DNA from 4 places in the Lysinibacillus sp. FSL K6-4013 genome. Region 2 is predicted to be linked to each of the others. Evidence: riboswitches for the same ligand, from Rfam matches in the RefSeq annotation. Region 2 holds a riboswitch; each other region holds the start of a gene.

Region 1 (8,358 bases), 1.8 Mb from region 2:
AATACAAACACTGGGACAATAGCAAACGTAAACAGTAGAAATATGTTTTACAACATCCTAGCTACCGATGAATTTAAAGAGGCCATTAATTATCGAGAGCAAAATAAATGATTTTTAAATAATAGTAGCAACGATCTGTACGCAACATAGATTGTTGCTATTTTTTAGGGTATGTTTCATATTTATCTGGCTCCATGTTGCTGGAAATGTTCTATCACTTTTTCAACGGATATAGAGCCCCTCCGTATTAGCTATCTTTTCAAATAGCTCAAGATTACGCTGGCTATAGATTAAAAAGGCTAATCCATTCCCACTAAATACCATATTCTCCTCAGGTAAAATGATATGTAGATGGAGATGGTCCGAAACAGCTAATTTTATTAGTGAAATTAATATTGTGTACTCATCAATGTTTAATAAAATGCCTTCTGTAAGATCTTTAGGGATAATTTTATTCCACTCATTCTCGTAGACTTTATAATACAATTGATCCTTATATAAAGGATCTGGTATGTAATAAAATGCATAAAATTCAGATGATTTTAACCACATCAATTCAAAAAATCTCTCGAATTTTTCTAGGCTTTTCTGATAAGAATGATAATCCTGCGTTTTTTCTTGGAAATCGACCATCTCCAATTTATCGAAGAATACTTCTACTTGACTATATTTTTTATTACTTTTTATCTGATAAGGGTAAATATCGAGTATTTTAGCACTTTCATAATCATACAATTGCTCTAGTAATTCTTCTAATTTTTTACTGTCTTTATTAGTTGCTTCCTTGCAAATACAATCGATTATATTTTCTAATGATATACCTTTTGACTCCTTTATTCCTTCTTCAGCACGGTAAAAGAAAAACGTAACGACCTTAGTATACCATCTTTCCTTTGTTGCACCATGCCAGCGTTTTACAAGCTATGCAGCTTTTCCTTCTTCCTGATACCAGCCCTCCCCATCTGTCATTAATAAAACTTGTCCAACTTTATGGTCGTGCTTTTTTACATAGTTTAAATAGATGGAATATTTAGATTTTTATTGATGGAATGGAAATGATTAATTATACTTAAATGATTAACGTTCGATTAGAAACAAATAATACTAGAGTATTGGGGAGAGAAGAATGGAAGAATTAAAAGTAGAAAAAGCAATTCAAGATATTTATCCAGATGATAACGCTTGGTGTTATGGGTGTGGCCGTTTGAATGATGATGGTCATCATCTTCGCACGGGGTGGCATGGTGAAAAGACGATCACAATCTATACACCTGAATCAAAATATATGGGTATTCCAGGATTTATCTATGGTGGTTTAATTGCTTCATTAATTGATTGCCATGGAACAGGGTCGGCAGCGCTTGCCTTGCATCGTAAAAATGGACATGAAATTGGTGATGGAGTGGAGCCACCTCGATTTGTAACGGCTAACCTTAATGTAGATTTCCTCAAGCCAACACCCCAAGATGTTCCCTTAAAGGCAATTGGCACTGTTGAAGAAATTCATCCGAAGAAATGGAAAGTAGAAACTGAAGTTTACGCGCAGGATACGCTTTGTGCTCGTGGAACAGTAGTCCTTGTAGTCATGCCTAGTACTTTTCTAAATAAAAATGATTAGCATTTTTAATAAGAAGAGCACATCTTATTCATAGATGTGCTCTTCTATTGCGTTTTTAATGGATTCATAATCAAGGAACTGTATTACTAATAACTGTCACAAAGCCATTTCTCGTGGCAGTTTCCATTAACGAATAAATAGAGTCACTGGCAGTTTTGTTAAACTCATACCATTGGTCAACAGTGGCGTCATAAATCAACACGTCTGGCTGTCCAGTCAAAGGTTTATCTGAAGATTGCACCAACGAATAGAGATCATAACGTGCTATGCTACTACCTTCCTTGTTCAAGAAATCATATTGGCCCATTTTATAATAGCCCCCAATTACGGTGCTATGCACAGACCATGTGTAGTCGTTAGGCTGTTTTATCTTCTTGCCCATATTTTTAGTAAATATACGGTGCATTTCTTCCATATAGGCATTGCCATTGATTTGCTCGACTACTCCCCCCATTGTCATGTGGTATTCATGAAGTAATGCTTTCACTTCCACACCCTTAATCATCAATGGCTCTGTATCGATTGAGATCGTTAAATGATCGTAATGAACTTTACAGCCAAAGATTTCTGCTAGAAAACGTAATGGTACAATGGTGCGTCCATTCTTTAAGTATGGCTTTGCATCCAATAATACCGTTTTTCCATTTACTGTGGCTTTACTACTGTTTAACTTTAAACTGACTTTCATCTCACTTTGGGTCAGTATCACTTGCCCATCCGACCAATGCACCTTAGCCCCTAAATTTTCACTAATCACGCGTAAAGGTACCATTGTTCGATTGTTTTTTATTTCGGGCTTCACATCCGTTTGTACTGTCATACCGTCCACTTTTAGTTGACTACTAGCTGCTGCAGCAGTTGTGATCGATGTAAGAATGACAATCAACATAAGGAAAATACCTGAACATATTTTTTTCATGATTATTAGCTCCTTTACTTCGCTATCATTACTTCATTCCATATGAACCCTATTATTTCCTTCTGCTATTAGCAACGGTAACAAAAAAATCCTGCATTTTAAGCAGGATTTTTAAGTAAACTTTATGAGGTTTATATATAGGTACGCTATTTCGTACCACTTGCACCAAATCCAGATTCTCCACGGACCGTTTGAGATAATTCATCTACTTCCACTAATTGAATAGAAGGAACAAATTGAATAACCATTTGAGCAATGCGCATTGATTTTTCTACAATAAATGGTTCTTGACCATGGTTGATTAAAATAACACCGATTTCTCCTCTATAGCCTTCATCTATAGTGCCTGGGCTATTCAGTACAGTTACACTATGCTTTAATGCTAATCCACTTCTTGGTCGAATTTGGGCTTCCGTTCCCTTAGGTAATTCAATCTGTATACCTGTCTTAATGAGTTTGGCTACGCCTGCTGGGATTTCTACTGCTTCTATGGAATAGAGATCCATGCCTGCATCACCAGGGTTGGCTTGTATCGGTAGCATGGCTTCAGCGTGAACTTTTTTAATTTTTACTTCTAGATTCATTGTTCTTCATCCTTAACGATTAAAATTGAATGTGTCATCTGTGATCGGCGCAACTTTTGCCTTGGCATAGGTAGCACCCTTTTGTGAAAAGAAATCATATGTGGAGCCTTCATTACGAATCCCATTCATCACAATTGGATTGACTTCCTCTTCTGGGAACATGGCTTCAAAGCCGACATTCATTAAAGCTTTATTTGCATTATAACGTACATATGCGCGCACTTCAGGTGATAATCCTGTTTCCGCATAAATATCATCTGTATACTTCATTTCATTTTGATATAAATCTAATAATAGCTCATAGCCCCATAAATGTAGCTCTTCTTGCTTTTCCTTTGAAAATTGCTTGAATAGATTTTGAGCAAAAAATCCAACTGCTACCCCATGGATAGATTCATCGCGCAAGATGAGTGAAATAATTTCTGCACTATTTCGTAGGAAGCCTTGTCCTCCTAAGTAGAGTGGATAGAAAAAGCCAGAATAAAACAGGAAAGATTCAAGCATAACGGATGAGAACATCGCTTTCCATAAGCTCTCTGGATTGCCTTCTTCAATACTATTATAAATGTCTGCTATTTTATTGGCCTTATACTGTAGAAATTCATTTTTCTTGACCCACTCAAATAGCTCGTCGATTTCTTCGTTTGTACAAAGCGTTGTGAAAATATAAGAATAGGACTTGGCATGTATCGCCTCGAATGCATCAAAAACGGTTAGGACAGCCTTTTCCTGTAAATCGTCTGTATAAGCGGCAACACGATTCATTCCGATATTTGTTTGTACAGTATCCAGTAAGGTTAATCCTGCAAATACTTTTTTATATGTGTCCTGATGCTCAAAGCTTTTCCATTGTTTAATATCTTTACTGACCGCAATTTCTTCTGGAAACCAAATTTGCTTCCATTGCTGGTCCCAAAATATTTGGGCAAGCTCACTTGTTGCCTTATTCCAATTGACTGCCTCATAAATTATATTTGACATGCTACACACTCCTCTAAGCTTTGTAATCGTTGACGAACATAGTAAACAGACTTAATGCCCTTGATCCACGCATAAATGTATACTTTAGCCAATTGTTCGGTTGTCCAATTGTCCGTTACATAAAGCGTCATGGAAATACCTTGGTCAACGTGCTTTTGAGAAGCTGCATATAAATCAATTAAATCATAAGGATTCACATCATACGCCTCCACATATAAATGACTATTGTCATTTGTTAAATGAGGCATTGGATAAATGGTTCTACTATCGGCGTAATCACGAACCTCTACGCGCTCTGTACATGGTGCGATTGAAGCCGTACAGCTACGAATATATGAAATACTACCAGTTGGGGCAATAGCCAAACGATAGGAATGGAATAGACCGTATTGCATTACATCCTGCTTTAACGTTTCCCACATCTTGTTCGTAATGATTGGTATATTGCCAAGCGCCTTCAATACAACAGGTGATAGTTCTTCGTCAATTTTATTGATATATTGGTCAAAATAGCTACCTGATGCATAATCACTGTCCTCAAATCGGTAGAAGGTTGCAGCTTTTTCTTTCGCCATTTCCATCGAAGATTTCAAAGAATAATAGTTCATCGCTTCCATAAAGTGATCCATGAAATCAATCGAATCTTTTGAGCCGTACAGGATGCCCTCCGTCACGAGATGCCCATGGAGGTTCATACAGCCAAGCCCTACAGAATGCATTAATTGGTTGGCTTTTGCAACAGACGGTACATTTTTAATATGTGTCATTTGCGATACATTTGTTAATAGGTGCATCGCTGTATCGACTAATGCGCCGAAATCCTTCACTTTACTTGCTGCATGGATATCGATGGAACCTAAGTTACACGATACATCTAATCCATAGTCGTTTGGTTGATCCTGGTCCGTAATGATACTTGTCTCTTGCACCTGCAAGATTTCTGTACATAAATTGGACATTTTGACACGTCCAATATTTTTTAAAGGATGTACCTTATTGACATTATCATCAAAGATTTCAAACGGATAGCCTGATTCAAATTGTGCTTTTTTCACCTCTGTGTAAAGCTTACGTGCATTTAAACGTTTAATTTTACGAATTTTAGGGTTATCAAGTAGCTCGTAGTACATGTCTGAAATGGAAATCTCAGACATACGTTTGCCATATTCTTTAAAAATATCGTATGGGCTAAACAAAACAATATCCTTATCACGTTTCATCAGTTCGAAGAAAATACTAGGTATAATAATTCCTGTTGAAAGTGTAGCAAGACGAATTTTATCATCAGCATTTGGTTTTTTTGATGAAATGAAATTTTCTATGTCTGCATGGAAAATATTTAGATAGACAACACCAGAGCCATTTCGTTGCCCTAGCTGATTCGAATAACTGAAAGAATTTTCTAACAGTTTTGCTACTGGGATGACACCACTTGCACGATTTAATATCTCTTTAATTGGATCACCTAAAGGGCGTAAATCTGTTAAGTTGACCCCAACCCCACCACCAAGACGTGATAGCTCTAAACAATAGCCAATATTTTCGGCAATACTATTCATGGAGTCATCCATTGATAATTTAAAGCAGCTAACTAATTCACCACGTGCTTTCTTGCCACTATTTAAAGCAGTTGGTGTTGCAGGCTGATAAGCTTCCATCATCGCTTCGACAGAGCGTTCTGCTAGAGCTGTGTTTCCTTGAGCCAAATACAAAGCGATAATGACTATACGATCCTCATACTTTTCTAAGATCTCTTCCCCATCACGACTTTTCATAGCATAGCTATCATAAAATTTACTTGCGCTCATAAAGGATGGAAAGCGGAAATTATAATCATAGGCTTTTTTGTACAACTTCTTAATAAATTCCATCTCGTACATGTCGATAAATGCTTTCTCATAGTAGCCCTCATCAACTAAATAGCGGATTTTTTCCTCAATATCTATAAAATAACGCAAACGTACGTTAACATACTCTAAAAAGTAGCGGCGCGTAGCTTCGCGGTCCTTTTCTAACTCAAGTAATCCAGTTGTACTATAACGATTCAGTACGTCGTTATTAAGCTTTAAATAGGTTTTCATCCCATTACCCTCGTTTCATAAAACGTTTGTATTGCTTCGTAATCTGTTTGATTACCTTGTAAATCTAATTTCCTTACTAGGGGTACATGATACGTAGCAGCGATTTTCTCACCAGCAGCGCCAAATACATGATGACCGAAGTTACTATTACCACTGGCAACTACTCCTTTACAAAAATCCCTGTTTTTTTCTAAAAAACGTTGTACCTTTGCTGGAATGTCACCTAAACCATCTGTGTAGGTAATTAAAAGATAGGGCTTGTTCAATCGCAATTCCTCGGAGAGCTCGATACATTCTGCCTTTAATTTGGATACAACATTGCGCACATTGCCAGTACGACTAGCGAATACGATCATAGGGCAATCAACTCAATTTGAGAAACAATTTCCTGAACATCTCCTATAAAAGTTCCATTCATCTCTAAAACAGGCACACTTAAAAACCCTGCATTAATAATCGTTTGCTTTGCTTGTTCATCGTGATCAATGTTAACAATTTCAGCTTCAAGTCCTGCACGTTGTAGTTCAGATTTTACCCATAGGCATTTTGGACAAATTGTTTTCGTATAAAGTTTCATAGAAATCCCTCTTTTCATAAAATAAAAAAGCCTATCTCCTCTAGAGAGATAGGCTAAATGGAAACGTTAACATACCAAAAATACTGACGTTCCCATCTCTTAATCCCCGAAGAAATGATTAATTTGTTTTAGAAAGGCAGGTCTCCTGGCTTTGCTTCATTCTCTGATTCCCTTCCCATGCGAATGCACAGTGGTTGCAATCATCGTCAGCTTCACAGTTGCGGGGACAGCGTCGGAATTGTACCGAACTTCCCTTTTAAACTACATGTAGTAGTACCTTTGTAAAACGAACACAATATATAGTTGTTGTTCAATAGTTTTAAGTTTACCATCCTTCAAATGAAAAGTAAATCTAGATTCTAAACTTCTTTATTTTTGGATTATTCAGTATTTTTTATTATGTAGTTCGAAATAGATTATCACTAATTACTTATACCTAAACAAAATATATATTTTAAACGATGTACGAGATTTTCTATTAAAATCTATCTACAGTAAATCTATTCATTTATAGAATGCCTAAAATAATCTTGAATAGCTATGGAAACAGTCTATATTCTGAAGAAAAATAGACTGTTTGACACTAGGAACATCTATTAGTGCTTTTCAATAAACAGGGCCAATTCCTTATAAAATTCCGGCGTTGCAGCAGAATTTGTATGAAATTGAGGATTATATTTGGATAAAAGCTTATATAATTTAGTTGCAGTTAATAGATTCTGTTCTCTATCGTAAGCCCTAAAACGATCATAGACCTCTTTCACTTTCCCATTTACTGAATGTGAAAAGTAATATTGCACTTCTTTATCCTCTAAGTAGTCTAGTTGCCAATTGTAACATATTAAATTTGTGAGGAAAAACATTTCTAATGCTGGCATTTCTCCACCTTTCATTAGCAATGTCATGCCATAATCAAAGGCATTTTCTAACCATTTCACTCCATGACGGTCCCTGTAAAAACGAATTAATTTTTGTAGACCATGCCCTTGTTCTTTCACAAGATACGAGTGAATATTCGTATTTCCAGCATTTCTTTCCCATTCATCAAGAGAAAATTTATATTTTCTTATCAGTTTCATCCAAAGCTTTTGAAGTTTCTCTTCAGAAATAGCGTGTGTTTGTTTATTCCACTTTAACAGCATCTCTAAATATTCTAATACAAAGCATCTCTGGATCTCAAAATGATCCAAATTGCTAAATAGAGTATCTTGATCAATATCAATGCTATCCTCTAAAATTTTTTCATCTATCAGCATTCTATTGCCCCGACTAACTCACGTTTTATATTTAAATAGGCATAATTAATATTTTTGTAATCATCAGGATTTTCTTGTATTAATATTTTGATATAAACTTGTAGGGAAATCATGTGCTCACTAGAAAGGTTGTTCATTATTTGCTGCTTTAACTGATTTTCATAAAATAAAATTGAATGAGATGTCATCTTGTTCACTCCTATTCGTTCATAAAAAAAACATCTTTCCCCTTAGGTAAGATGCTAGCTATGACTTAAATACTACATAGTTCTTCAACCAATATAAAATAAGTCGTCTATACTGAATAGAGACCCTTTTCTTGGTTGTCGCACTATGAGTATG
Region 2 (8,358 bases):
TCATTCACCTATTTAACGCCAGATATTGCTTACCATGAAGATAAAATTGTCCGTGGCTTCGATAAATTAATCAATATTTGGGGAGCGGACCATCACGGTTATATTCCACGTATGAAAGCAGCGATTCAAGCACTTGGCTATGATCGTGATACGTTAGAAGTGGAAGTTATTCAAATGGTTCAGCTTTATAAAAACGGTGAAAAATTCAAAATGTCTAAGCGTACAGGGAATGCAGTAACAATGCGTGAGCTTGTAGAAGAGGTTGGCCTTGACGCAGTTCGTTACTTCTTTGTCAAAACAGCTGGCGATTCTCATATGGACTTTGATCTTGATCTTGCAGTATCACAATCTAATGAAAATCCTGTGTACTATGCACAATATGCGCATGCACGTATTTCGTCTATTTTACGTTCAGCAAATGAACAAGGCTTTGCTGCTACAACAGAACACCTCAATTTGTTAACAGCAGAAAAAGAAATTGATTTACTGAAAAAGATTGGCGATTTCCCAAAAGTGGTAGCGGAAGCAGCGAAACACCGCACACCACATCGTATCGCAAACTATATTCAAGAGACAGCAGCTGCATTCCACAGCTTCTATAATGCAGAAAAAGTATTAGATGCTTCAAACAAAGAGTTAACAGAGGCTCGTTTAGCATTAATCACGGCAGTCCGCACAACAATTGCGAACGCACTACGTTTAATCGGGGTATCTGCACCTGAAAAAATGTAATTAGATTTTAAGCTCCTAACATTTAAAAGTGTTAGGGGCTTTTTTCTTGGATAAAGTGCTAAAAGTGGCGGATATAACGGTAAAAGTGACGAATAGAGTGTCAAAAGTATGGGATAGACCGTGGGAAATTAGCTGTCTCAAACTTTATTTTTCTGTTAATTTTGAAAATTTTGTTGAAGTTTACGTTAACGTCAATGGTATACTGTTGCCAATTAGGAAAGGGGAGATGGTTTTGAAGACGATTCAGGAGGTAGCAAAGGAGTTTAATGTGTCTACGCGGACAATTCGTTATTATGAGGAACTTGGACTTCTTTGTCCCCATCGCTCATCTACCAATCAACGAACCTTTTCCAAAAAAGAATTGGCGAAGCTCAAGCTTATTTTCAGAGGTAAGCGTTACGGATTTTCGTTGGAGGAAATCAAAGAGATGGTTTTACTATTTGATTTTGATCGCTCGGGGATTCAGCAACTAGAGCGAACGGTTGAATACGGAGAACAAAAAATTCAAGAGATTGAGAGTAAAATAGCTGAGCTGACGCAGATGAAACATGAATTACAACAAATGCATGGCATGTTTAGTGAAAAATTAGCGACTTTTAAGGGAGAGATGCAAGATGAATAGTTCCAATTTGTTAGCACGTAATGCCCGTAAATATCCGAAAAATGAAGCCGTTATTTGTCATGGCAGAAGAGTAACCTATCAAGATTTAGATCAGCAGGTGACATGCTTCAGTCATGCTTTACTAGAGCAGGGAGTAAGGCAGGGGGATAAGGTTTTAATTTTTATGCCAAACGTTTTAGAGTTTGTTGTTAGCTACTTTGCTATTCAGCGTATCGGAGCGATCGTTGTGCCAGTCAATGCAAAGTTTACATTACTGGAAGTAGAGTACGTGGCGCAGCATGCCGAAGCGAAGGCCATTGTCGTACATGAGGCTATTTTTGCAGCAGTTGAACAGCTAGCTGGTATTCCGATAAAAATTAAAACAGGTCAAGAAAAAGCAGGATGGTATCAGTATGAAACAATGCTACAAAATGCTAGTACACAAACGATTGATTGTCAGTTGCAGGAGGATGATCCTTCCACGATTTTATATACATCTGGTACGACAGGAAAACCAAAGGGTGTGTTATTTAGCTACCGTAATATTTTAACAGTGGCGCAAATGATTGCTGTTGAAATGGAGGTAAAACCTGAGAGCCGTATTTTGCTCATGATGCCATTAACACACTCTGCACCATTACATTTATTTTTAATGGCGGGTGTATTGGTAGGCTCAACAAATGTATTAACACCAACTTTTACACCCGATTTATTCATTGATTCCATTGAAAAGGAGAAAACAACACATTTCTTTGGTGCACCTGTTGCTTATTTATTAACGGCACAGCTGCCAAGACTCCATTCGGCAGATTTGTCTTCTATGAAATGGTGGGTCTATGGTGGGGCACCGTTATCTCAAAGTGAGGTTCGATTCATTCAGCAGGCATTCCGCACAAATAATTTGACTTGTGTATATGGATTAACAGAGGCAGGTCCAAGTGGTTCATTATTATTTGGCAAGGAGCATGAAGCAAAGGCAGGAAGTATTGGTCAGCGGGCGCCACTTGGTACAGAGTTGCGTATTGTGAATGACAGTGGAGAAGATGTAAATGTAGGCGAAGTGGGGGAAATTGTTTTGCTGGGTGAGGGCAACATGCTTGGCTACTATAAGGATGAAGTAGCTACTAATGAAGCCTTTATTGACGGTTGGTTAAAAACAGGAGATCTAGCTCGCAAAGATGAAGATGGTTTTATTTGGATCGTAGATCGTAAAAAGGATGTCATTATTTCGGGTGGTGTCAATATTTATCCGAAAGAAATTGAAGATTGTTTATTGAGCTTTGAAGGGATATTCGAGGCTGCGGTAATTGGTGTACCACATCCACAATGGGGGGAAACTGTAAAGGCGGTGTATTCTGCTAAACAAGACATCGATGAGGAAGCTTTGAAAGCTTATTTAGAAGAACATCTTGCAAAGTTTAAAATACCACGTATTTTTGAAAAAGTAGAAGCGCTACCACGTAATGCATCAGGCAAAATATTAAAACAATCTTTGAAGGGGCAAGAGGTGAGCTAGCATGAAAGTATTACAACAAAAAGAACTGCGTACTACGAACTTTTTTACCGAGGATGAAACGCTTCAAAAAATATTAGAAATGATGCTAGATAAAGAGTTTTTATCCTATGCACATCGAGAGTTAACAGATTTTGGTGAGCTATGTGCAGGTGATATTGATACGAGGGCAAAGTATACAGATCGACAGGGAGAGCCTCGCCTTCAAAGATATGATGCCTACGGTGAAGAGATATCAGAGGTTTGGGTTAATGATGGCTATAAAAAGACGATTGAAGAGACATATAATACAGGGATTGTCGGCTATGTACACAAGGATATTCCGCAGCTAGGTCACAAGGGTAATTATGTTTATAGCTTTGCGCAAGGTTATATGCTATCACATGCAGAGCCCGGTTTTTACTGTCCCGTAACATTGACGATGGCTACTGCCTATCTATTAGACCATTATGCGGATGAAGAGGTAAAGCAGCGTTTTTTACCACATGTTTGTGCAACAGGAGACACAGATTTATATGAAGGTGCGACATTTTTAACAGAACGTCAAGGAGGCTCTGACGTTGGTGCAAATGTGGTGGAGGCTAGAAAGGATGGCACTGCGTATCGCCTATATGGTGAAAAATACTTTGCATCCAATGCAGGCATGTGTGGTGTAGCGATGGTATTGGCGCGACTAGAAGATGCGCCAGCAGGTTCCAAAGGCTTAACGTTGTTTGCAGTTCCATGGCGCAAAGAAGATGGAACAGCGAATCATCTACGTATTCGCCGACTGAAAGATAAGCTAGGGGTTCGGGCTGTTCCCTCTGGTGAGGTAGAATTTGAAGGTGCACTTGCCTATGTTGTAGGAGAGCAAAATAAAGGGATTTATTACATGCTAGAAGCACTAAATCTATCAAGAATTTGTAATGCAGTCGCTTCAATTGGTATTATGCGTCGCGGCTTCTTAGAGGCAAAACATTATGTAACCAATCGACATGCATTTGGCAAGCCCTTAACACAATACCCTATGATTCAGGATACTTTAGGTAAATTTGCAGCTAAGTTGCACGTGGAGGTAGCGACAGTTTTTGATCTTATTCAGTTATACGATAAAGTGACGAGTGGACAGGGAACACAGCAAGACCTTATTATGAATCGTTTATATATTGCCATTATGAAAAAGGAAACGGCAGAGCAAGCCGTTCATTATGCTAGTGAGGCAATTGAATTACACGGAGGTAATGGCTATATCGAAGACTTTGTAACGCCACGCTTATTAAGAGACGCGCAAGTGTTGACGGTGTGGGAGGGGACGGCTAATATTTTGGCCTTAGAACTCATTCGTTTGGTAGTTAAGTTCCATGCCCATGAATTGTTTGTACATGAGATGAAGGAACGATTAGACAAATTAGCTGACAGCTCATTGGTACAAATCGTTAAAGAAAAATTGGAGGATATGTCTGCGAAACTACAACTCTTTAGCGCTTTAGACGAAGCGACGAAAACTTTTGAAGCAAAAGATATGGCGAAAAAGATGGCTCATCTTTATGAAAGTGTTGTAGCGGTTGAATGGGCACATAAATTTGGTGGGAAATATGAAAAACTTGCGGACGTTTATTTAGAGCAGACATGGTCATTAAGAGAAATGGGTGCTCAAATGAAAACAGTCCAATACTTTTCTGAAATTGTATAATAGCTTGGAAGTCGTCTTGAATGGAGGCGACTTCTTTCATTTTCATGTATAATGAAATCAACTGAATATTATAAAGGTTCTTTACTTAAGTAAAGTGAAAAGGGAAATCGGTGTAATTCCGATGCGGTCCCGCCACTGTAAGTGTGAGTTTTTTCAAATGATGCCACTGAATATTTCGGGAAGGCTTGAAAATCGCAAGCAGCACTAGCCAGGAGACCTGCCTTTATAACGACATACAACCTACGAGGATAGGGTGGTGGATTTTGTATCAGTTTTTTTGGTGCGATTTTGACCCCTCATCTTTCAAAGATGAGGGGTATTATTTTGATTAGAATAAGAAATATCGCACGGATCAACCAAGGAGGATTCACATGAAGAAATTTTGGAAAATAGGATTATCAGCATTTTTAGCAGTCGGCTTGCTAGCTGCTTGTGGACAGGAAGCAAAGGATAACAAGCCAGCTAATGAGCAGCAAACACAGCAAGAAAAGGCACAGGTGGAGGAAGCAACATTCCCAATGACAATAACAGATGCCCTTGGTAAGGACATTACACTCGAAGCACCTCCTGAGAAAATTGTTTCACTTATTCCAAGTAACACTGAAATTCTTTTTGGGCTCGGTTTAAATGATGAAATAGTTGGTGTTACTGACAACGACGATTATCCACCAGAGGCAGCTGAGAAAGATAAGGTTGGCGGCATGGAATACGATATTGAAAAAATTATTGCCTTAAAACCAGATATCGTTTTTTCTCACGAATCTAGCATGTCTCTGTCAGAAGAGGCTATTGCACAGCTTGAATCGGCAGGTTTAAAAGTATTTGTAGTGAAAAATGCACAAGACTTTAATGAAACATATACGACAATTGAGCAGCTTGGACGTGCTACAGGAAAATTACCAGAGGCAGAAAAAATTGTTGCTAATATGAAGGCTAAAGTAGAAGGAATTTTGACTAAAGTCAAGGACGTTGAACCAAAAAAAGTGTTAGTTGAAGCATCGGATGAGCCAGATATTTATACAGCTGGTAATGGCACATTTATGAATGCAATGCTTGAAATGCTCAATGCAGAGAATGTAGCTGTAGATGGCGATAATTGGTATAAAATTGATGCAGAGCAAATTATCGCGAAAAACCCAGATGTCATCGTGGTGACATATCATTATGTACCAGATATTTTGACGAAGATACCAAAACGTGCGGGCTTTGATACGATTAATGCCGTAAAAAATAATGCGATTGTGCAGGTAGATGAAAGCACAACAAGTCGTCAAGGACCACGTTTAGCAGAAGGTCTAGAAGAATTAGCAAAAGCGATCTATCCTGAGGTATTTAAGTGAAAAAAATAGCACTAGCCTATACACTAACATGTACGCTTCTTCTTATTAGCATCTGGTGTGGCGTAGCGATAGGCTCAGTTCATATTCCACTAGAAGTATTGTGGAATAAGGCGGTTGATGAAACAGCCGCCAATATCTTTTGGAAAATTCGTTTGCCTCGCGTGTTATTAGCGGGACTAGTAGGCGCATCTCTAGCTATTGCTGGAGCAGCATTCCAAGGTTTATTAAAAAATCCATTAGCAGATCCATATACACTAGGGGTTTCATCAGGGGCTTCTGTTGGTGCTGTTTTAACGATCTTTTTTAGTATTTCTATACCTGTTGTCGGTTTGTATGCGCTGCCAACCTTCAGTATGATTGGTGCTATCATCACGATGGTAGTTGTTATGAGCTTTGCTAGACTCGTAGACCGCTCATTGAAAATGGAAACGTTGATATTAACAGGTGTTATTTTTAGTTCATTTTTAGGTTCCCTTATTTCATTAATGATTGCCTTATCTGGTGAAGAATTACGTCAGGTAATAGGCTGGCTACTTGGTTCTGTTTCGATGCGTGGTTGGCCATATGTCCAAATGATCATTCCATTTGTGATTGTAGGTTCAATTATGCTATGGACGCAAAGACGAGAACTAAATGTTTTGTTGTATGGTGAAGAGCGAGCAAAACATTTAGGTGTTAATGTAAAGCGCAGTAAATATTTGATATTAGCAGGTGGCTCCATGTTAACTGGAGCGGCTGTAGCGGTTTCTGGCACAATTGGCTTTGTAGGATTAGTGGTGCCGCATATGACAAGGATGATTTGGGGTTCTGATCATCGCCACTTATTGCCATTATCTTTTTTTAATGGTGCAACATTACTTATTATTTGCGACTTAGTAGCACGAACAATCATTGTGCCAAGAGAGCTACCAATTGGTGTAATTACGGCATTTATTGGAGCACCTGTTTTCTCCTATATTTTTTATAAGCAGCGAAGAAGCAAGGGGGTACGGGCATGATTGTTGTTGAACATCTATCAGGTGGCTATGAAGATATACCAATCGTCAAGGACATTAGTTTTACCGTTGAAAAAGGGAAAATTCTTGGCATTCTAGGGCCGAATGGTAGCGGGAAATCTACATTATTAAAAGTAATGAGTGGTATTTTACCTGCTACTGCTGGAACCATTTCGATTGATGGACAAAATATTCTTTCTTATAATGCTCGTGCTTTGGCGAAAAAAATGGCTGTATTACCACAGCTTCATGCAAATGCTTTCTCGAACAGTGTGAGAGAGGCAGTTTCACTAGGGCGCTATCCGCATCAAACAGGTTTTTTCTCAAGTTGGTCTACACAAGATGAGCAGGCTGTTCAACATGCTATGCTTCAAACAGGTGTAAAGCGATATGAGCATACACCGATGGAATTTTTATCTGGCGGTGAACAACAAAGGGTATTTGTAGCACAGGCCTTAGCTCAAGCTGCAGAAATCCTATTACTGGATGAACCAACTAATCATTTAGATATTGCACACCAACGTCAAATTTTAGATATGGTTCGGAAGGAAGCTTTGGAATGTGGTTTAACGGTTGTTATGGTACTACATGATATGAATCTAGCGTCGCTTTATTGTGATGAATTGTTACTTATGGAGAGTGGGCAAGTGAGAGCAATGGGGGTACCCCATGAAGTATTAATTGCCTCTCAAATTGAAGATGTTTACCAAGCACGGGTGACTACGTATGCACATCCTGAAATACCAAAACCACAAATTACCATGATGCCCGCAGCTATTAACTACCAGCAGCGAGCTGTCATTACAAAAGAGCACTTTACGATAACCGAGCAATATATCAAACTTCAAGCAGAGCTTCCTTTGAAGACCGTATCCTCTGCAGTTCATAACCCAGGTATTGGCTGGCATAATTGCTTATTAAATCGCTCAGTTCCTGGTGATTATGTTATCAGCGATGTAAAAAGCGAAGTTAGTGATTTTTTAAAAAGGGAAAATTTTTCACCTACAAATACTGTTGTTATGCTAACAGCAGTACCAACAGCTCTAGTGGCCATTAATGAATTTTCAGCTCCTTTTGGCAGTTTAATCGTAGCTGTAACAGCTGGCGTAGGCAATGCAGTTGATGTATCTCGGGTGCATGAAAGACAAGATGAGCCATATATTGGTACTATTAATACATGGGTTATCATTAATGGTTGTTTATCGGAAGAGGCATTTTTTCAGGCATTAATGACAGCAACTGAGGCAAAAACAAAGGCGTTGCAATCAGAAAATATTCGTGATGAGCGCAGTGGAACCATTGCAACAGGTACTGCTACAGATAGTCTGTTAATTGCTGCAACTCAAAAAGGGGAAGAAATGCTGTATGGTGGCCCAATTACGGAAGTTGGTAAAATGATTGCAAAGGGTGTCTATGAAACAACAGTTCAGGCGATTAGGAATTATAAAAACCAGTTTTAGGAGATGAGAGAAATGAAGCTTTACACGAAAACAGGCGATACGGGG
Region 3 (8,358 bases), 1.6 Mb from region 2:
ACTGTACCGATATCATAGAATTCGATGTTCACGTTACACCCCGATTATAATGATATTTCCAATATAAAAAACCACTCCTTTATAAGGGAGCGATTTTTATTGAGTTATGGTCGTTCAAAAATTTGATATTGGAATGTATAGCCTTCTGGTGCTGTTTCAGGCGTTTCTGAAGAGACTTGAACAAAATCCTGCTCATAGCTCGGGAAATAAGTATCTCCCTGAAAGGCGTGATTAATTTTTGTGATATACAAGCGATCAGCCATCTCCATCACTAAGCGGAAAATCTGCTCGCCACCAATAATCATCACCTCAGGAACATCTCCAGCTAGCGCTAATGCCTCTTCCAAACTTGTCACAGTTTCAATGCCCTCTGCCTGATAGTTTTCATCACGCGTAATGACAATGTTGCGTCGCCCTGGAAGTGGTCGACCGATGGATTCAAATGTTTTACGTCCCATAACCATAGGCTTGCCCATTGTTTTTTGTTTAAAATACTGCAAATCCCCAGGTAAATGCCAAGGCATCCCATTGTTATAACCGATAACGTGATTGTCATCATGTGCCACAATTAAAGAAATCATACTGTCCCTCCAAATACTTTCGTCCCTTTTATTATAAACATAATGTGCTTATTTCACCTCATTTATAAATAAAAAAGCTTATGCTACAATTAAATTAAATCCTAGTAAAATTATATGAATAGTTTATAATAAGAATAACAAACTCACAATAAAGGAATGATGAAGATGACAACTTTAAGAAAAGAAGCTGTTCATTATCTAGAAGCTCAGCGTACTGCTACACCTTATTACAAAGTTACACCGCAGGAAGCGAGAGCCATGCGGACGGTTACGCAATGGCAATCCGTGCACAAACCGAAGCTAGCATCGATTGAGAATTACAACATTACGGTGCGAGATGGAGCGCAAATTACAGTACGGCTTTATACGCCCGTCTTCGGCAAAACTTTACCTGTTATTGTTTATTACCATGGTGGAGGCTGGGTTTATGGCAATCTAGAATCTGTCGATGCAGGCTGTCAGCTATTAGCAGATCAGGCACAGGCAATTGTGGTATCAGTGGATTACCGCTTAGCACCTGAATATCCCTTCCCAACGCCCTTATATGATGCCTACGATAGCCTAGTGTGGGTACATGACCATATTGAAGCCTTAGGTGGAGATGCAAGTCGATTGTCGGTTGCTGGGGATAGTGCAGGTGGAAATTTGGCTACAGTCGTTGCGCACTTAGCTACTACACGGGAAGGTCCAACACTACAAGCTCAAGCACTGATCTATCCCGTTACAAATGTTGATTTTTCAACAGTATCTTATCTAGCATATGGTGAAAATTATGGCTTAGATACACAAGCCATGCAGTGGTTCTCTCATCACTATACAGAGGAAGCAAACTTCACCAATCCGCTTGTATCCCCCCTTCAGCTAGAGGATGTCCGTAAAATGCCAAAAACACTCATTTTAGCCGCAGAGGCAGATGTTCTCTTTGATGAGGGTCTAAGTTATGCACAAAAGTTATCGGCTGCAGGTGTGACAGTCGAACATATCACAATGCCAGGATTAATCCATAGCTATTTCAGTAAAATGAATTATTTTGAAGACGCAACGATTGAAACCGTGACAAAAATTGCGCAATTCCTGAAATAAGTTTGGCTATCCCGCTCAAACAGTGCGATAATAGAGCAAAACGTTTTTAAAGGATGACACTATGACACAAACAATGGCACTACAAATACAACAGCCCTTTTCTGATCAATTAAAAAAAGGCTACCCACTTATTTCAAAGGATGCAGTTGATGCACGACATTTACCTGCTGAGCAAGGCACGCTCCTAAAGCTCTTGGATCACCATAATCGTTTTATCGGAACAGGTTACTACGGAATCCAAAATAAAGGGATTGGCTGGGTGCTAACGACCGATGCGAATGAAACCATCGATCAAACTTTTTTTACGAAGAAATTCAAAAAGGCCATCGACAATCGTGCTGCATTCTTCAGCAATGAAAACACAACAGCCTTTCGTGTGTTTAACGGTGAGGGAGATGGCATCGGCGGTCTCACAATTGACTTTTTTAACGGCTACTACATGGTGAGCTGGTATAGTGAGGGCATTTACTCATTTAAAGAAGTCGTTTATGAGGCGCTTGCTGAGACAGTGAACTATCAAGCGATTTATGAGAAAAAACGTTTTGATAGCAAAGGACAGTATATCGAGCAGGATGATTTTGTGATGGGCACACCAGGTGAATTTCCTATCATGGTAAAAGAAAATGGCATGACTTTTGCGGTGCATTTAAACGATGGTGCCATGACAGGCATTTTCCTCGATCAACGTGAGGTGCGATTGGCTATTCGTGAGCGTTATGCAAACAATACTGACATGCTAAATACGTTCTCCTATACAGGAGCATTTTCTGTAGCAGCTGCTCTAGGAGGTGCCATCAAAACAACGAGTGTAGATGTAGCCAAGCGCAGTCTAGCCAAAACAATTGAGCAATTTAGTGTCAATCATATTGATTATGAGGCACAGGATATAAAAGTCATGGATGTCTTTCATTATTTTAAATATGCGCAGCGCCATGCTTTACAGTTTGACCTTGTTGTATTAGACCCACCTAGCTTTGCACGTACAAAGCAAATGACCTTTTCAACGGCAAAGGACTACCCAAAATTACTGAAGGACACGATTGCCATTACCGCTAAAAATGGCATGATTGTGGCTTCCACAAATAATGCCAGCTTCGGCATGAAAAAGTTCAAAGGCTTTATCGACCAAGCCTTTAAAGAGACTCGTACACGCTATAAAATCGTCGAGGAATATGGTTTACCAAAGGATTTCCGTGTACCACGTGAATACCCTGAATTTAATTATCTGAAGGTCGTGTTCATCCAGAAAATCGACTAAGCAATGTAGAATCACACCTGTTGTGATTCTTTTTTTATGGGGCGGAGAGGCTTCCACCAAATAATGAACATAAGGTAGATAAACCTGAAAAAAGGTTTATTCCTGAGGGCGCACTTAAAAATTGCTTTAGTTGGTACTATTCCTACATTAAATAACGAAAAAATGCATTTCGAAACCATTTCATTCGATGATTTCAGTAAAGATTTTCGCAAATTTTGATGCTGTCAGGATACACCAAAGAGCTTTTTCAAAAGACGTCCTATATAGTAAAAGTGACCTAAGAAGAAATCCTCTTCTTAGGCCACCCGATTATAGATATTTCACAAACCAATCTCGAATATATTCAAGTCGATTAATTCGCAATGTGGGCTTGCCGCTTCTTGACAGTTCATGGTTCGCCTCAGGGAAACGCACGAATTTTGTTTCTTTTTTACGATACTTTAAGGCAATAAACAATTGCTCTGCCTGCTCAATTGGACATCGATAGTCTTTTTCACCATGTAAAATCAATAATGGTGTCTCCACTTTGTCTACATACTTCAGCGGTGAATGATGCCATAGCTTCTCAATATCATCGAGTCCTGCTTGAATTTGCCAGTCTGTAAAGTAATAGCCGATATCACTGACACCAGCAAAGCTAATCCAGTTCGAAATGGAGCGCTGCGTCACAGCTGCTTTAAAGCGATTTGTATGGCCCACAATCCAGTTGGTCATAAAACCACCGTAGCTTCCACCAGTTACACCTAGACGATCTTGATCAATAAAATCATAGTGCTCCAGAGCGTAGTCTACTGCTGCCATTAAGTCCGCATAATCATTACCACCATAATCGCCACGTACTGCATCCACAAATTTTTGACCATAGCCATGACTACCACGCGGATTCGTATAAAGCACTGCAAAGCCTTGTGCAGCAAGGATTTGGAATTCATTAAAGTAGGTATTGCCATACATTGCATGCGGACCACCATGGATTTCAAGAATGAGAGGATACTTCTTCCCTGCTTCATAGCCAACTGGCTTCATGATCCAACCATTGACCTGCCAGCCTTCTGCACCTTCAAATTCAATACTTTCTGGGACAGCTAATGTTTTGGTCTTTAGAAATTCTTCATTAATTGACGTCAACTGTTCTTTGTCACCCGTTTTTAGGTTCACATAAAACAGATCGCCTGGATTGGTCGTTGTGCTAATAGCCGCAATAGCCTGATCATTTTGCGGATCAAGCGAGAAGCCATAGACATATTGATCATCATGGATAGCTGGGTAAATTTCGCCATCTACATTGCCGAAATAAATCGCCGCATTGCCGTGATCTGTGACTTGGAAGTAGAAGCTATGGTTATCATTCATCCATTGCACACGTGGTGACGCTACACCTTGCAGGAAATCACCGATGACATAATCACCGACAGGCGCATCAAATTCACTTGTTACACCGTTTAGTAGTTTTTGCTCCATGTCATAAATCCATAGCTTCGCTTGTGTGGCATTTTCAAATTCACGTTCTCCGCCTACAAAAGAAAGGTAGCGACTATTCGGAGACCAAGCCGTTTGGTAATATGCACCCGAACCTTCTGTTAGCTTGTGACTCTGTTTAGATTCTAAATCCAATAAATAGATATCCACATTAAATGAGAAATCTAAATCCTCCGCCTTATCTGCTAAGTACGTAAGGTATTTGCCATCTGGCGACCAAGTACCCAGATGGAAGTACTCTTTGCCTTCTGTCACTTGCTCTAGCTCTCCTGATTCCACATTGACAATGGCAATATGGGTAAACTGCTCCATATCAATAAATCCACCAGCATCCGATTTGTGTTTCATTTTCTCGATTTCTAGTGGCTTTAGCTCTTTATCCTTTTTCTTCTCATCCTCCGCTTTATCTAGGATGGTTTCACCTTTCCCTAGCACGACTGAAAAAGCAATTTTCTTGCCGCATGGTGACCAGACAGGGGATGTCGCTCCATTTTTACAATGTGTCACCTGTTTTGCCTCTCCACCTGCTTTCGAAAGAACATAAATTTGCGACTTACCTGTTCTCGTTGACAAGAATGCAATTTGACTGCCATCTGGTGACCAAACAGGGGAACTCGTTCTATCTTCACCAAATGTCCATTGCTGTGGTGTTTTGTCCTTCAAGTTTATATAAAACAAATTCGATATATAGTCGTTTTTCTTCTCGTCCATACGTGTCTCTACATAAACTACCTCTGTCCCATCTGGTGAAAGCTGTGGATCTGCTACTGATTTTAAGTGATAAAGATCTTCTGGTTGAATCCCTTGTTTCGATGTCATGTTCTTGCTCCTTTGTATTGTAATATTCTGTGCCTTACTACAATACTTCGACACCCTAAGTAATATTCCTGCTATTTAATCGAATTTTTTACTAGTTCCCAATATTCTGCGGACTTTGTTCTGCGATAAAATTTATAAAAGGGTTCATTTGGGCGAGCATGCTCCTTATAAAGGTTTATCAGGTGCAGTAAAACATCTTCAATTTGTGTGACGTCTACCCTCTTAGCGAATAAATTGCCAGCCTGTGCCTTTGCTCCCATCGGTACTGCTCCTAAATAGACATCAAAGCTTTCTTGTTGGTAAACGAGCCCAATATCATCATAGACTGCATTGTAGCAAGCTGATGCACAGCCATTAATATTGACACGGACTCTTGCAGGTACCGTCATCCCCACCATGGCATGATAGAGCTGTTCGGTTATCGGGGCAGCCTCCATTTTCTCACCATCACAAAAATCACAGGCCCTCATGGCAATGATAGGACCTGAGGGCACAACATAAAGACCCGCTTCCTGTAAGGCTTGTATCGCTTCTGACGCATCACTTGTTGGAATGGATACGAGAATACTGTAGGAGGCCGAATACTTTATTGCTCCCTTTTCGCCTGCAATTTCGGCTATTTTTTGAAATTGCGCAGGCGTATAATGCTTATTGATAATGCCGGGGCTGACTGCAAGACGTGTGAATTCACCATGACGGTTTAATGTTTCAAAAGTTTGATCTGGTACATTTTTTTGAAATGCGTTCATTTTTATCGCTCCTTATAAAAAAGGAGCTAGCAAAACGCTAGCTCGAATGGATTAAAAGTTTTCAGGATAGAAGCCCTTTGCTAAAATTTCAATCGCCTCTGCCGCACGAACCCCTTCAGACGCTGCTGAAAGTGGTAGAATAACAAAGCGCTCATTTTTAACAGCTTCCATCTCCTTCAATGCTGGATCATTTTTTAAGAATTGGATCTTTTGTTCTGCTGTTGTTTCACCGTAATCAATTACGACAACTACCTCTGGATTGCGGTCCACTGCATCTTCCTTCGACACAGTTGTCCAGCCTGATTCCACATCACCAAAGATATTTTGTCCACCCGCGATTGTCACTAGCTCATTCATAAAGTTTTGACCCGCTGTAAATACATCCTTTTCACCGCTATCAAACACAAGAATCCGTAATTTTTCGCTATCTTTTGGTAATTTAGCTTGTACTGCCTCTACATCTTTCGTCATCTGCTCAATTAAAGCTTCACCACGATCCTCAATACGGAAAATCTTCGCGATATTGCGAATATCGGTAAAAATATCCTCTAATGTTGGCTTTGTCATGTTGGAAGCCGTATGTAAATACGTATGAATGCCTAATTCTTCAAGCTCTTCTGGTGTGCCAACACCCTTTTCCCCGAAGCCACTTTTCCAGCCCGCATATAGGAAATCTGCCTCGGCATCAATGACTTGCTCCTTCGTTGGGTATTGATCGGAAAGGACAGGGACTTTATCGTATGCCTCTTGCAGTGGCTCGTAAATTTTATCATCCAAGTAAGCCGTCCCTACCATAGAATCCTCTAAGCCAAGCGCTAGCATGATTTCTGTTACATGTTGATTTAAGCTAATCGCTTTTGTCGGTGCTTCCTTATATGTTTGTGTTGTGTCATTATTTTCAATGGTTACTTCTGCTGCTGCCTCGGATGGCTCAACCTTTTCACCTTGTGCTGCTGATTCTGTTTTGTCCTTTGCGTTACAAGCCCCTAAAACAGCGACCAAGGCAATGATTATCATCAGCCAGATACTTTTCCATTTCTTCATGTCCTTTTCTCCTTTGTTGTTAAAATATAGAAAGAAATCAGAGACTTCTTTACTACCCAGGTGGTTGGAAGGGCATAAAAAAACCCTCTTGTCGCCAAGAGAGTAGCATAGTGAAATAACGGTATCATTACCTATATCACTATCCCCATCCTCGTGGTTCTTAGTCAAAAAATACATATTGGCAGGTATCCTGGCTTAGGTTCATCATCTATACGCCTTCCCATAGTTTCACTACAGTGGCATGCTGTATAGACTCCCCATTTACAGTTGCGGGACAGCATCGGAATTGCACCGATTTCCCTTTTAAGCAAATGACAAATGCCATTTGCACCAATACGTTCTATAATGTTCAATACTATTGATAGACTAGCAGAAGAAAATTTATCGCGCAATCAGTAGTATGATGCTAATAGTATAATCATCATTATATTAGCACTATTTCGACATAAAGACGAACTATTTTACAAGAAATAAAGGAGCTAGTATTCTGTTACAATAAAAAGATAGCAATCTATAGAAACGAGGATTTCCTATGTACAAAACAATCGGTGTACTTGCGCATGTGGATGCAGGGAAAACGACCTTCTCTGAGCAAGTACTTTTTCATACAAATAGTATTCAAGCCCGTGGTCGAGTCGATCATCAGGATACCTTTCTTGATCATCATGAGCTAGAGCGCAGACGAGGCATTACAATATTTGCTGAGCAGGGGCGCATAAGCATTGGCGACGATACATACACATTGATTGATACGCCAGGGCATGTCGATTTCTCCCCTGAGATGGAGCGTGCCATTCGAGTAATGGATTATGCCATTATTATCATTAGCGCTGTCGAAGGGATACAAGGCCATACAGAAACAGTGTGGCAACTTTTACGTCAATACCATGTTCCTACCTTTTTCTTTATTAATAAGATTGATCGTGAAGGTGCCAATGTGGAGGCTGTCATGAGTCAGCTTCACAAAGATTGCTCTCAGCATGTGTTGTTCGTCGATGAGCCGCTGCGAGCAGATTATGTATCAAATAGCATCATGGAATGGCTGGCGGAGCGCGACGAAGAATTGCTTGATGCCTTTCTGAATGAGTCATTGGAGCATGAACAGTGTCTTGCTCAGTTACAGGCAATGATTAAACATGAATGTGCCTTCCCCTGCTTTGCTGGCTCAGCCTTAAAGGATGAGGGCATTCAGGAATTTCTTGACCAGCTCCCACTGTTAACATGTACCCATTTTGACAAGGATGCCCCGTTTGAGGGCGAGGTTTTTAAAATTCGTCATGATGGGCACCAGCGTTTAACCTTTATGAAGGCGATCAAGGGCTCGTTGCATGTGCGGGATGAATTT
Region 4 (8,358 bases), 1.8 Mb from region 2:
AATGAAGAAAGTACAAGAATTGGCTTTATGAATCCATTAAAGAAATTTAAATTAATAAAAAATGCTAGTTTACGAATTTACAGCGAAGAAGGAAAGGGAACAACAATTGTCATTTTATTACCAGAGGGTGGTGTCACATGAATATAATGATCGTTGATGATGAAAAATTGGCCATTGATGTTTTATCTATTATGGTTAAACAACTTGCCCAATTTCAGATTAACATTAAGGGAACATTTACAAATTCAACTGAGGCCCTCCAGTTTCTTGAAAAAGAAATAATTGATGTAGTGTTTTTAGATATTGAAATGATTGACACACACGGTATGCAACTTGCAAAGCAGCTCCTACACAAGCAACCATCCTTACAAATCATTTTTGTTACAGCTCATACACAATTTGCCGTGGAGGCTTTTGAAGTTGAGGCAACAGATTATTTATTAAAGCCAGTACAGGAAAAACGACTGATTAATGCGTTAACAAAAGCACAGAAAAAAATGGTCGTGACGGTGGCGCCGAGGGATGAGAAGAAAAACTCATTATATGCGCATACATTAGGCAGCTTTTATCTACTGGATGTTCAACATAATGTGATTAAGTGGCGAACAAGAAAAGTACGTGAACTATTTTTATATTTACTATTTCACCAAAAACGGCCTATGTTAAATGCAGTTCTTTTAGAGGAATTGTGGCCAGATTTGAACTTTGAAAAGGCAGCTAGTAATTTACATACAACTATTTATCATTTAAGAAAGATATTAAAGGACAATGGTATTCAAGATCCCATACTCTTGGTCAATAATCACTATAAATTAAATGCGGAAATTCAAACTGATTATGATGAGCTGAATCAACTATTGGAGCAGGATCAACATGATGAGAAATCCATTCAGCAGTTATTGAATTGCTATGAGGGTGATTTTTTAATAGATGAGGAGTATTTATGGGTTAATCAAATCAGGCTCCGCTTAAAGCAATCTGTATTACATGTGCTTGAACAGTATATTGCACGTACAGACGCTGCCCACACTTTATTAAAGTATAATTGCCTACAAAAGCTTTTAGAGCTAGACGAATACAATGAACAGTATATGTTTCAATTGTTAGAATTCTTAATTCAACAAAATAGGAAACAAGAATGTATAAAATTCTTTGAATCTATAGAGGCAAAATTAGCTGAAATTGATCTCGCTGTGCCAGAAAAATTTTATAGAAAATACAACGAGTTCTTACTCAACGTTTAGAAACGATTTCGGAAAAGTAATTTCTGTTTTAATAGTAGGGAATAATTTTATAAAAAGGAGATGCTTTCGGCATGCAAAAGATTGAAATAATTGAGCTTCACCATATTGAGCAAGATTTGGAGAGGCTTACTGAATTATTGATTATGGTCGTAGATGAAGGAGCATCCGTAGGTTTTTTACCTCCACTCACACAAGAACAAGCGATAAAATATTGGCAATCTGTCTTAGCGTCAGATGTCTTACTGTTCATTGCGAAAATAAATCATGAAATTGCAGGTAGTATTCAATTGCATTTAACTAGCAAACCAAATGGCATTCATCGTGCTGAAATTTGCAAGTTAATGACACATCCCAACTTTAGACGCAACGGTATTGGACGAGCGCTGATGCAACAAGCAGAGGAACGAGCAAAACAAGAAAACCGCTCCTTGCTAGTTTTAGATACGAGAGAAGGGGATCCTTCCAATAAATTATATAAATCATTAGACTATCAAGAAGTAGGGAAAATTCCGCAATATACTATTTCACCAGATAGAGAATTAGAAGCAACCGTAATTTACTATAAATTAATTTAATCCATGGTATTGAATATAACTTAAAACGTGTAGAAAGGGAGCTAGTATATGAACGAAGAACAATTATTTAAGCAAATGAAAATGTGGCGTAATTGGACTGTTGAATTTCTACGTACAATCCCTGAGAATATTGTTGATCAGATACCCATTGGACATAAAAACACTATTCGTTGGAATGCTGGTCATCTATTAGTTGGTTGGGATCATACCGTTTTTCCAGCTGTTTCACAAGAAAGGCATTTGCCCCTATCCTATCATGTCATGTTTCCTAGTGGCAGTAATCCGGATAACTGGACTGAGCAACCGCCACCAATGGATCAAATCATTAAGCTCCTAGAGGAACAACCTATACTTATTGAACAAGCTTGTGCGGGACATTTACATGAACCGCTAAAAGAGCCTTTTTTAGGTATGAAAACATTGGGGGATATGGTTGTCTTTCATATGAACCATGAAAGTCTACACATGGGCATTATAAAAAGTATGATGCAAATACTCTTAAAGAATGAAGCCTAACTGATGGAATCAGTTGGCTTCATTTTTTCTATATATACCAAGGCAACAGATCCTCCATTTTCCTACCTGGTTTACTTGCTTTATCTGTTACGATCCATGTGCCGTCTTTCTTTTGCAGTTGATAGCTTACATTTGTACCATCCGCCCTTTTAAAGAGCATATAGCCTGTATCACCCTTGATGTAGGTGACAGGGTCTATGACATTTTTGTATGGTATCTTTCGCTCAGGAAATAAAATGGTGGTCACTATTTCCTCTGCAATCGTAGCAAGGGGTTTCATATCATGATTTATTTCAGCTTGATATTGCAATTGATCGTATCGGTAGGAAGTATACGATGATAAGTCCAGCTTAAAACTCTGCTGTATATCTAACAGTGTTGCCCTATAAAATGCGTCTATTGCTTTTTCTACATCATCCGCCTCATGTATATAGCGAATTGTGCTGACCCCACTTGGACTGATTTCAAATGTAATGATTTCCTTACTATAAGGCGGGGAATGTGCATGCTCAAAGGTGGTAACTTCCACGCTAACTTTAAAGCTAAACTGACTTTCTTTGACAATCTTTAAAATTTTCACATCATACAAGCCATACTGCTTAGGATAGCCGTAGTAATGATCAATTTCCTTTTCGATAAATGGATTAAGGATTGTAATGAATGTGTCCCTGATTAGTTGATCATCAGTTTGTTCACTTTGCGCATAGATCTTACATGGCAGAATGAACATAGTGAAGATAGCCATTAAAACATAAGCAAATTTTTTCATGGAATAGTGACCTTTCTGCAGGATGATACTTTATAGAGTGCACCAATCACAGTAAATTATCGAGCATTTTTAAAGAAAGGGAGTTGAACAATGGAAAAAATAATAATGCCCTTTTTATGTATGCTTTTGTTATTTCCAACAGCTACTTCGGGATCAGAACCTGAAGGCTTCATATGTCCAAATCCAGATGTATTGATGAAAACAACGGAGAAAGACAAAGACGAGCTTAGTCAAGCATTAGCTGACATCATTCCAAAAGTATATGGCTCAAGCCCTAATTATCAGGAGTGGCAAATTGAGGTGATAAAGCCCATGCCAATATTAACTGGCATGGAGAAGAATTACTATAAAATGGCGGTGAACTTCTGTGGAGAAAATGTGGCTAATCACTCCTGGTTTGTTCGATTAAGGTTTCCAAGATTACTGCCAGCGCAAAGTGCATCACTAGGTGAGCTATATATCGTGAAAGAGACAACTACTAAATGGGTTCATTGGTTTCAATATCATTAAAAAGGAAGAATCCATAAAATGGATTCTTCTCTTTACGACATCGCTATCGTTTTCGTTGCTACAGTTTGTTGAAATGCCTGATCATGCTCAACAATCACCATTGTGAGATGAGAGCTTTTTATGAGCTCTTCAATCTGCATGCGTGAATAGATATCAATAAAATTGAGTGGTTCATCTCAAATATATAAATGAGCCTTCTCACACAAGCTTTTAGCAATTAGCAGCTTTTTCTTTTGCCCACCGGAATAATGAGAGATATCCTTCTCAAATTGAATACGCTCAAAATCCATCTTGCGCAGGATTGATTTAAATAACGTCTCATCAATACCATGCTCTTCAATAAATTCCGAAAGCAATCCCTTTAAATGGGATGTATCCTGCTGAACATAGGAAATGACTAGACCTGAAGCTAACTTGATGGAGCCTGTATGTTGGATGGGCTTACCTAGAATAAGTTTTAACATACTACTTTTTCCGCTTCCATTTTTGCCATCTAAAACAACTCGATCCCCTTGTGCCACTTTGAAGCTAATAGGCTTATTCACGATATGGTCATCGTACCGAATCGATACATCCGTGACAACAACCATTTCTTTTGATGGATATGCCAATGGCTCTACTTTCAATGACTCGGTTTTTTCAACATTTTTTAGCAGTTTTGATTTTTCCTCAATAGCTCTTTGTTGTCTGGATTCCAGGTTCTTCGCTCGTTTCATCATTTTGGCTGCTTTATGTCCAACAAAGCCTTTGTCCAGTTTGGAACCTGAATTGGTTGTGCCGTTTTTGGAGGCTTCCACTTGATTAGACCAACCTGACGAACGCTTTGAGGATTGTTTTAATCGGTCGATATCTTTTTGCAGTCGTTGATTGGTTACTTCTTCGTGTTCCTGCTGACGATCAAAATTTAACTTCCAAGAAGAATAATTTCCACTTTGAACGTCAATATTGGCTCTATTGATCGATAGGATATGGTCAACACAGCCATCTAAAAAGCTTCTGTCATGTGAAATTAAAATAAATCCTTTTTTCCTGCGAAGATAATCTGAAACCGTCTTTCGTGCATCCGTGTCTAGATGATTGGTTGGCTCATCAATTAATAAAAATTGACCCTCTGTCAAAAACAACGCAGCAAGCAGCACCTTTGTTTGCTCGCCATTGGATAATGTTTTAAAAGGTCGATACATGACCTCTGCATCTACATGTAGGTAAGCTATTTCACGTAGACATTCCCAATCCTCTGCCTGAGGGCAAATTTCTTCAAAAATTTCGTGTGTATATTTATTTGGATCCGAAACGGGATAGGGGAAATAAGTAAAGTCTACGGAAGAGATGATTTTTCCGCTATACTCATAATTGCCTAATAGCAACTGAAAGAATGTTGTTTTACCTCGTCCGTTTCTCCCGATAAATCCAAGTTTCCAATCCGTGTCGATTTGGAAGTTTACCCCTTCAAAAATATTGTCAAAGCTACTTGGATAAGAAAAAGTTAGGTTTTGTACTTGTATCATGGACATAATAATTCCTCCTTTGTATTGCAATAGTTTTCCTTTTCATACAAAGTCGGTCTATCCATCTATGCTTCATTGCTCCGTATAAGTAGATGGATATTAACGACTTATACGGAGTATTACATGCGTCACAATAGTATCTGAATCGCTCATATTATCTCTCTCCTTTACGAGTAGATGAAAGGTACAGATTCAACGATGAGAGCAAGAAAAAAATCCCTCCAATCGTGCATTGGAAGGATTAGTCTTTCACTGAATAAAGTCGATTTGCCACTCGTATCATGACAAATAAAATGCCAACTGATTGTTAAAAATGGATAGACTAACCCTATATTTTGGTTTGAAATCATTCAATTCAAATAAAAATATAGTTTAGTTCAACATTGTCCATTCATCAGTCCTCTCATAATTGTCTATTTATAGTAACAAATTTTTTAACGGAATACAATGTAGCCTTATCTTAGCCAAGATATTTAATAATTCCTAGAATATTTATAGAAATAATTTATATAATTGTTTAAAAATAATTTCTACTATTCTGAAATGTATGCTATAGTAGGAGCATAATTGAATAATGTGTAAGACTTGGTGCCAAATGAAATTTTGGCTTAAAAGGGAAGTCGGTGAAAATCCGACGCTGTCCCGCAACTGTAATTCGGAGCAAATCACAAATGCCACTGGAGAAACTGGGAAGGCTGTGAGGCGTGTTGATGGAAAGCCAGGAGACCTGCCAATTTCTAGTACACACCAAATACCTACGTGGAAATAGGTGGTGAAAAGTGACCAAATAGGCACTGTGCGATAACGTTTATGCGAAAGTAGATACTTTTTCGTATTGTTTTAGCATTATTAATTTTAACATGCAGCCATTTTCCTAATAGGAGAATGGCTTTTTATTTTTTCTAAAAAAGGAGCTTAAAAACATGAACTATACAAGTACATTGATCGGTTATCCCTATATAGGGGAGGAACGCGAATGGAAAAAAGCACTAGAAGCATTTTGGCGCAATGAACTTTCTGAGGAGGACTTTGAGGAAAAATTAAAGAAAATCCGTTTATCAAGAATAAACAAGCAGCTGCAACTTGGAATCGATATGGTGACAGTTGGCGACTTTACGTTTTACGATAGAATGTTAGATACAGCTTTGATGTTTGGTTTAGTTCCAAAGCGCTTTAACTGGCAAGGTGGTAAAGTCGATTTTCATACCTACTTCAGTGTAGCAAGAGGAGACAAAACAGCCGTAGCTAGTGAAATGACAAAATGGTTTAATACAAATTATCATTACATTGTTCCAGAGTATGAGGGACAAGCCTTACAACTAACAGAAAATAAAGTGTTAGCCGACTTTTTAGAGGCGAAGGAAACTTTCGGTATCATTGCGAAGCCGACACTAATTGGTCCCTATACATTTTATAAGTTAACGAAAGGCTACAACAAATTAACACAGGTTGAGTACTTATTAGCTTTATTACCACTCTATACGCAGGTATTAAAAGAATTAGTGGATGCAGGTGCCACTTGGATTCAGCTAGAAGAGCCATCCCTCGTCTTAACACTTGATCCAGCAGAGATAAAGCTGGTGAAAGAAATGTATGACCAGTTAGCCACTGCCGTTCCTGAGGCTAAAATAATGCTACAGACTTATTTCGAAGCTTTAAGTGCCTATGAAGCATTAAGTACATTGCCTGTTCAAGGATTCGGTTTGGACTTTGTTCATGGCTATAAAGGAAATATGGCGTCACTTCGTCAATTTGGTTTCCCGCAGGATAAAGTATTAGGAATAGGGGTAGTGAATGGCCGTGATATTTGGCGTTCAAACCTGGCGGAGGTCAATGCGACAATTCAAGCCATTGAACAGCTAAGTCATGCTGCTGAACTATGGATTCAACCATCAAGTAACCTACAGCACGTTCCAATCACAACCTCTCTTGAAAATGATCTTGACCCTGTTTTAAAGCAGTCTCTGGCCTTCGCAGATGAGAAAATCGTAGAAATCACGGGGCTGACTAAATTCAGACGAGATAAAGATGGTTCCTTACAACATAATTTTTCAGAAAGTATGAAGGCGATTGAGGCTCTAAAAAATCATCCAATCCGCCAAAATAAGTTAATTCATCAAGCCGTTCAAACTGTGACAAAGCAAGATTTTGAACGACACAGTAATTTTACGAAGCGACAAACGATCCAACAACAAGCCTTAGGATTACCGCTGTTTCCAACAACTACAATCGGTAGCTTCCCGCAATCAGATGAAGTGAAAAGAAATCGTAATGCGTGGCGAAAGAAACAATTATCGAATGAAGCCTATGAAACATTTTTAGAAGACGAAACAAAGCGCTGGATCACTATACAAGAGGAATTAGATATCGATGTACTTGTTCATGGTGAATTTGAGCGTACAGACATGGTAGAATATTTTGGTGAAAAATTGACTGGCTTTGCCTTTACAGAAAAAGCATGGGTCGTTTCATACGGGTCACGCTGTGTGAAGCCTCCGATCATTTATGGAGATGTTGCGTGGGCCTCACCAATTACCGTAAAAGAATCAGCCTATGCTCAAAGCCTAACAAAGCGATTTGTAAAGGGCATGCTGACAGGGCCAGTAACGATATTAAATTGGTCCTTTGTGCGCGATGATCTTTCCCGTCAAGATGTCGCTTATCAAATTGCATTAGCACTTCGCAAAGAGGTGGAAGCACTAGAAAACGCAGGAATTTCGATTATTCAAGTGGACGAGCCAGCGTTAAGAGAAGGTTTACCGCTTAGAAAGGAAGAATGGGGGGCTTACTTAGATTGGGCTGTCAATTCCTTCAAGCTTGCTACATCTAGTGTCAAAGATGAAACACAAATCCATACACATATGTGTTACTGCGAATTTAATGATTTCATCGAACCGATTAGCGCACTAGATGCAGATGTGATTTCCATTGAAACATCGCGAAGCCATGGGGAACTTATTTCTTCACTACAAGTGCAACCCTATAATAAAGGAATTGGCTTAGGCGTCTATGATATTCATAGCCCTCGTGTACCAAGCGAGGAAGAAATGCTCACTATTATGAAAGATAGTCTACAGGTGCTGGACCGTCATCAATTCTGGGTGAATCCAGATTGTGGCTTAAAAACGAGAAAAGAAGAAGAAACCGTTGCAGCTTTAGCCAATATGGTTGCTGCTACTAAAACGTTGCGTCAAGCTGTACAGCAATCTACATTAAGATAACGAAATGATTTTTTA

What was found. Region 2 has a riboswitch for cobalamin ahead of MHB39_RS02905 (ABC transporter substrate-binding protein). Riboswitches for the same ligand answer to the same signal wherever they lie in the genome.
Region 1: it holds a riboswitch for cobalamin, as region 2 does, so the genes downstream of both, MHB39_RS11795 (glutaredoxin) here and MHB39_RS02905 (ABC transporter substrate-binding protein) in region 2, are expected to answer to the same signal.
Region 3: it holds a riboswitch for cobalamin, as region 2 does, so the genes downstream of both, MHB39_RS10975 (ABC transporter substrate-binding protein) here and MHB39_RS02905 (ABC transporter substrate-binding protein) in region 2, are expected to answer to the same signal.
Region 4: it holds a riboswitch for cobalamin, as region 2 does, so the genes downstream of both, metE (5-methyltetrahydropteroyltriglutamate--homocysteine S-methyltransferase) here and MHB39_RS02905 (ABC transporter substrate-binding protein) in region 2, are expected to answer to the same signal.

What each region holds. Positions count from the first base shown of each region.
Region 1 is NZ_CP152031.1:2,384,925-2,393,282, reverse strand. It holds gene MHB39_RS11835 (hypothetical protein) at 1-111, shown strand, start outside; gene MHB39_RS11830 (hypothetical protein) at 223-735, opposite strand; gene MHB39_RS11825 (PaaI family thioesterase) at 1,127-1,618, shown strand; gene MHB39_RS11820 (stalk domain-containing protein) at 1,689-2,537, opposite strand; gene dut (dUTP diphosphatase) at 2,684-3,121, opposite strand; gene nrdF (class 1b ribonucleoside-diphosphate reductase subunit beta) at 3,134-4,102, opposite strand; gene nrdE (class 1b ribonucleoside-diphosphate reductase subunit alpha) at 4,090-6,183, opposite strand; gene nrdI (class Ib ribonucleoside-diphosphate reductase assembly flavoprotein NrdI) at 6,180-6,539, opposite strand; gene MHB39_RS11795 (glutaredoxin) at 6,536-6,760, opposite strand; cobalamin riboswitch at 6,878-7,056, opposite strand; gene MHB39_RS11790 (hypothetical protein) at 7,357-8,016, opposite strand; gene MHB39_RS11785 (hypothetical protein) at 8,010-8,204, opposite strand.
Region 2 is NZ_CP152031.1:586,135-594,492, forward strand. It holds gene argS (arginine--tRNA ligase) at 1-732, shown strand, start outside; gene MHB39_RS02890 (MerR family DNA-binding transcriptional regulator) at 965-1,354, shown strand; gene MHB39_RS02895 (long-chain-fatty-acid--CoA ligase) at 1,347-2,849, shown strand; gene MHB39_RS02900 (acyl-CoA dehydrogenase family protein) at 2,851-4,518, shown strand; cobalamin riboswitch at 4,576-4,758, shown strand; gene MHB39_RS02905 (ABC transporter substrate-binding protein) at 4,890-5,858, shown strand; gene MHB39_RS02910 (iron ABC transporter permease) at 5,855-6,856, shown strand; gene MHB39_RS02915 (adenosylcobinamide amidohydrolase) at 6,853-8,313, shown strand; gene MHB39_RS02920 (cob(I)yrinic acid a,c-diamide adenosyltransferase) at 8,326-8,358, shown strand, end outside.
Region 3 is NZ_CP152031.1:2,217,172-2,225,529, reverse strand. It holds gene MHB39_RS11005 (NUDIX domain-containing protein) at 1-32, opposite strand, end outside; gene MHB39_RS11000 (dihydrofolate reductase) at 105-581, opposite strand; gene MHB39_RS10995 (alpha/beta hydrolase) at 747-1,664, shown strand; gene MHB39_RS10990 (class I SAM-dependent rRNA methyltransferase) at 1,726-2,922, shown strand; gene MHB39_RS10985 (S9 family peptidase) at 3,232-5,220, opposite strand; gene MHB39_RS10980 (precorrin-3B methylase) at 5,292-5,969, opposite strand; gene MHB39_RS10975 (ABC transporter substrate-binding protein) at 6,021-7,013, opposite strand; cobalamin riboswitch at 7,176-7,363, opposite strand; gene MHB39_RS10970 (translation factor GTPase family protein) at 7,546-8,358, shown strand, end outside.
Region 4 is NZ_CP152031.1:2,361,034-2,369,391, forward strand. It holds gene MHB39_RS11670 (ATP-binding protein) at 1-141, shown strand, start outside; gene MHB39_RS11675 (response regulator) at 138-1,244, shown strand; gene MHB39_RS11680 (GNAT family N-acetyltransferase) at 1,316-1,819, shown strand; gene MHB39_RS11685 (DinB family protein) at 1,868-2,335, shown strand; gene MHB39_RS11690 (DUF3888 domain-containing protein) at 2,364-3,104, opposite strand; gene MHB39_RS11695 (hypothetical protein) at 3,195-3,614, shown strand; partial or broken gene MHB39_RS11700 (Lsa family ABC-F type ribosomal protection protein) at 3,647-5,128, opposite strand; cobalamin riboswitch at 5,692-5,872, shown strand; gene metE (5-methyltetrahydropteroyltriglutamate--homocysteine S-methyltransferase) at 6,046-8,343, shown strand.